2 regions of the Planococcus sp. APC 3900 genome follow, and region 1 is predicted to be linked to the other one. Evidence: riboswitches for the same ligand, from Rfam matches in the RefSeq annotation. Region 1 holds a riboswitch; the other holds the start of a gene.

Region 1 (2,392 bases):
TTAAGGCGTTGGCGGGCAGATGAAAGGGCGGGAGTGATGGCTTTCTTTCCAAGTGCTTTGGCTAAGCCGAATTCATAACTGATTTTCCAAAAATGGTTCAGGCTTGTATCAATCATTTGCTTGATCGAATAGCCTGTGCGGCAGTCTGTTGTCAATAGACCAAGAATGGCATATTGCGAATGATTTTCTCTAGCCATTTATACGCCTCCCTATATCAAGTTGATATATATCACTTTGCTATAAAATACTCTTTTTTTGACCTTTCGTATAAAATTTGATAATAAAATGCTTTATGCATTCAATAAACAGGTATAGCAAGTAAAAGGAGGGAGAGTGATGGAGAATAAAGAAAAAGCTGGAAAGAAAACAGGTCGGGCAATTTCCAACAAACTGACAGCAGATATGATTAGCTCACTGCCAACCTGTATAAAAGGGTGGTTATCCGAAATTGGGGCTATTGGCCATGAACAAATCAATTTGGTGAGTCTTAAGCAATCGGGGTAATGAAACTGAAACCAGAACAGAAGCAGTGGACCGTATCCGAAGCAGAGCAAATCAGCTATACGGATCCACCTGCTTTCCGATGGATCGTGAAGCTGAAAATGGGCAAAGGCGTAGTTGTGACAGGAAAAGACAATTTCCTGGAAGGGAAGGCAAGTATGCACATCAAGCTTGCAGGCATCATTCCGATTTCCAAAACAGTTGATGATGAAAAGACCAATGAATCGGCACTCCAGCGCTACCTGATGGAACTCGCCTGGTATCCTTCGGCTGTCCTCAGTCCCTTCATTTCCTGGTAGGAGGTGGACGCACACTCCGCAACAGCGACCATGAATTTTGAAGGCCTTAAAGGTTCTGTCACTTATTTTTTCAATGAACAAAACGAATTGCTGAAAGTGGAAGCCTGGCGCTACAAAGACAGTGGAGAAGACGCCCGTTCCCTGCTGTGCGTGGGCACTGTTAAAAAGCAGCGGAAAGTGGGGGGACTGACCGTTCCAGTGAAGATGGAAATCAGCTGGATGCTGGAAGAAAGGCCGTTTACTTGGTATCGATTTGATGTACATGACATACGATTCAATTCTATCAATGGACAATTTTCATGAAATGATGCTTTTAAGTGATGGACTGCAGACAGGATCAGTAGGCATTCTTGATTTCTTCCAATCATATTTATAGAACTTAACTCCTTTTCCTGGTCCATTTTCAACGGTTAGTTGAACGCATTAAGCTGTTTTATACATTAAATGTATACATTGTGAAAAAAATCACAGAAATTTCATTGTTTTTTGACAGATTGCCTTGACCTGCTCTTCAGATACAGGTACCATATTTAGAATACTTAAAACTGAATAGTGAATTCTTATCGAGAGAAGTTGAGGGACTGGCCCTATGATGCTTCAGCAACCAGCCGAAAGGTCAGGTGCTAAATCCAGCAGGCAAGAAATTGTCTGGCAGATGAAAAGGAACGAGTTTGATATCGTAAAGCCTTCTTTTTCATGAAGGCTTTTTTTGTATATATAGGAGGTTGAGAAGAGTGGGATTATTAGACGAATTAAAGACCAGGATTTTGACGGCGGATGGTGCCATGGGAACATTGCTGTATTCATACGGCATCGAGTATTGCAATGAGGAATTGAATCTGCAGCGCCCGGAAGTGATTGAGAAAATCCATTTGGATTACATCAAAGCCGGCGCGGATATTATCCAGACCAACACATACGGAGCGAATGCAGCGAAGCTGGCACGCTACGGTTTGGAAGAGCAAGTCGCTGGCATCAATAAAGCCGCGATCGACATCGCCAAACGTGCAGCAGCGCCGGGCGGCCAATTCGTTTTCGGAACCATCGGCGGAATCCGCGGAATCCGGAAAAGCGATGCCACCCTGCAGGAAATCATTGCGATGGTGGACCAGCAGGCAAGCCACTTGTTGGCGGGAAATCCCGACGGCCTATTGCTGGAAACCTATTACGATTTCGAAGAACTCGCAGAAACGGTCAAGCACCTGAAAGGGATGACGGATACGCCGTTGATTGCGCAAGTATCCATGCACGACCCGGGGATTCTGCAAAATGGAATGTCGCTGAACGAAGCTCTTCATCAACTGGAAAGTCTGGGAGCGGATATTGTCGGCGTCAACTGCCGTCTTGGCCCGCACCATACCATTCAGGCCTTTGAAGAAGTCACATTGCCTGAAAAAGCGTTTTTATCGGCTTACCCGAACGCCAGCCTGCTGGATGTGGAGGATGGTCGGATCGTCTATGAATCGGAAGCGGATTATTTTGGGCGTGCCGCTTTGTTATTGAGAGAAGAAGGGGTCCGTTTAATTGGAGGCTGCTGCGGCACGACGCCGAAGCACATTGAAGCGGTGAAAAAGCACCTGAACCATTTGCCG
Region 2 (2,392 bases), on a different contig from region 1:
TGGCTGTTACCGTAATTCCGGAAATCAATGCCGGTTTCGATTCAGGCAGCAGCACTTTCCAAATGATTGTGCCGGTCGTCGCGCCCATAGAGCGTGCTGCTTCGATGACTCCTTTGTCGATTTCCTTTAATGCAATCAACACCATGCGTGCATAAAATGGAGCTGAGCCGATGATCAATGCGGGCAAAGCTGCGTTTGGCCCCCGAATGGAACCCATCAGGAATAACGTAAAAGGAATCAATAAAATAATCAAAATGATAAATGGAATGGAGCGGAATATATTAACGAATGCACCTGTCAGCCAATTGACCACTTTATTTGCCCATAATTGCTTCGGAGCTGTCAAAAATAACAGGATTCCAAGAGCCAAACCGATGATGAATGTAAACAACGTTGATAAAGCTGTCATATAAAGAGTTTCAAGTGTGGCTTCCCACATACTGTCCCAATCTACATTGGGGAATAACGAATCAATCATTGTGCATTACCTCCGTTTGAACATCTTCTGAGTGGAGAAATGCCAAAGCTTCTTCCATTTCACCAGGAGAGCCTTTCAACTGAAGAATCAATGTTCCATAAGCTCCACGTTGCGTATGCGAAATATTGCCTTGGACGATATTGACTTCCACCGAATGGCTGCGAATCAGTTTTGTCAGAATTGGCTGTTCGGTTTGTTCTCCGACAAAAACCAATTTCACCAGTTCGCCTGTCGGATACAACTCACGAAGGTTTTTGATGGTTTCCTGTGAATCTCCACTATCAGTGACCTGGGCCACAAAGCGTTTGGTGATTTCTTCTTTTGGTGATTGGAAAACATTCAGAACATCCCCGAGCTCCACGACACGCCCGCCTTCCATTACAGCAACACGATGACAGATTTTTCGGATGACGTGCATTTCATGAGTAATCAATACGATGGTCAAGCCTAATCGCTTGTTGATATCGACCAATAAATCTAGGATTGCGTCTGTCGTTTCCGGATCAAGTGCAGAAGTTGCTTCATCACATAATAGGACTTCCGGATCGTTCGCCAGCGCACGGGCAATACCGACACGCTGCTTCTGTCCGCCAGACAGTTCCGATGGATAAGCATTTTCGCGGCCCGATAATCCAACCAGCTCAATCAGTTCCTGCACCCGTTTTCCACGCTGCGCTTTTGAGACTCCCGCAATTTCCAAAGGGAATTCGATGTTCTCTTTAACCGTCCTCGACCATAATAAGTTGAAATGCTGGAAAATCATGCTGACTTTTTGGCGCGCTTTCCGCAATTCCCCGCCTTTAATGGACGTAATTACCTTTCCGTTGATTTCCACAGTGCCGGAAGTCGGTTTTTCCAATCCATTCAACAAGCGGATTAATGTACTTTTACCGGCTCCACTATATCCGATAATCCCAAATATTTCTCCATCAGCAATAGATAAATCAACTTGGTCGACAGCCGTAAGAACCGCCTTGCCTGTATCAAATTTTTTCGTCACTTTCTTTAACTCGATCATTCGTTGAACACCCCTGAATCCTAAAAATAAAAAACCCTTCCGCGCATAACTGAGCAGAAGGGCAAACGTATATTATACGGAAACCAATCTCTCATCTTCCAAAGCTTTCGCTTCGTGTGATTTGGCACCATTTCATTTTCATGACGGTTGCCGGGCTTCATAGGGCACTTCCCTCCACCACTCTTAATAAGAGTTCGATATGAAATTAGTAAAACAGAATAGATTTTAATTGGTGGTAAATCTTACGCTTCGCCTATTTCAAATAGAGTCCCGCGCTTTTCTTACCAGAAATTCAATTTACCATGACCGGCTATATTCGTCAACAGATTTCAACTTGCCATATAAATAAGGTACCGATTGGAAAGCGTAAATCTTTTCCTTGAGCTTCCCATTCTCTGTAATCAGCAGGCAAGGAACACTTTCCACTTCATACATTCCTGCAATTTCCTGTACATAGTTCAAGTTCGCTTTGCCAATCGGAAGATCCGGCAATAGTTCTGTGACAACCGACAGCATTTTGGAAGCTACCTGACAAGTCCCGCACATCGGTGTGTATAAGTAATACGCGGTAGTGCGATTGGTATTCTTTTCTTTGATCCATTCTTTATGAGTCCATTCCTGCATCGTCTTCATCCCTCTGTTAATAGCTTATTGACCTGGACATTCGCTGAGATGAGCACATCCATCAGGATCCGGAGCGGCGTTGCTGCGACTTCCTTGTAGCTCCGGTTCACATAAAAATGCCGGGCTTCAGGGAACTCACGCTTGACCAGCTTCCGCAATTTTTCTCCTGAAGAGTCTGCATCCACTAATATAATGATGTCCTGGCCTTCATATGGCAGCAGCAATTCTTCAAGTCTCGTTGGACTTACTGTACCATTTGTGCAAAGAATCGT

What was found. Region 1 has a riboswitch for S-adenosylmethionine ahead of QMA04_RS09320 (bifunctional homocysteine S-methyltransferase/methylenetetrahydrofolate reductase). Riboswitches for the same ligand answer to the same signal wherever they lie in the genome.
Region 2: it holds a riboswitch for S-adenosylmethionine, as region 1 does, so the genes downstream of both, QMA04_RS14630 (methionine ABC transporter ATP-binding protein) here and QMA04_RS09320 (bifunctional homocysteine S-methyltransferase/methylenetetrahydrofolate reductase) in region 1, are expected to answer to the same signal.

What each region holds. Positions count from the first base shown of each region.
Region 1 covers NZ_JASDCT010000004.1:41,436-43,827, forward strand. The annotation lists partial or broken gene QMA04_RS09300 (PadR family transcriptional regulator) at 75-197, opposite strand; gene QMA04_RS09305 (hypothetical protein) at 337-504, shown strand; partial or broken gene QMA04_RS18220 (DUF6920 family protein) at 504-1,103, shown strand; SAM riboswitch class I at 1,358-1,462, shown strand; gene QMA04_RS09320 (bifunctional homocysteine S-methyltransferase/methylenetetrahydrofolate reductase) at 1,535-2,392, shown strand, end outside.
Region 2 covers NZ_JASDCT010000007.1:134,054-136,445, reverse strand. The annotation lists gene QMA04_RS14635 (methionine ABC transporter permease) at 1-478, opposite strand, end outside; gene QMA04_RS14630 (methionine ABC transporter ATP-binding protein) at 471-1,496, opposite strand; SAM riboswitch class I at 1,585-1,689, opposite strand; gene QMA04_RS14625 (thioredoxin family protein) at 1,794-2,120, opposite strand; gene QMA04_RS14620 (ribonuclease M5) at 2,126-2,392, opposite strand, start outside.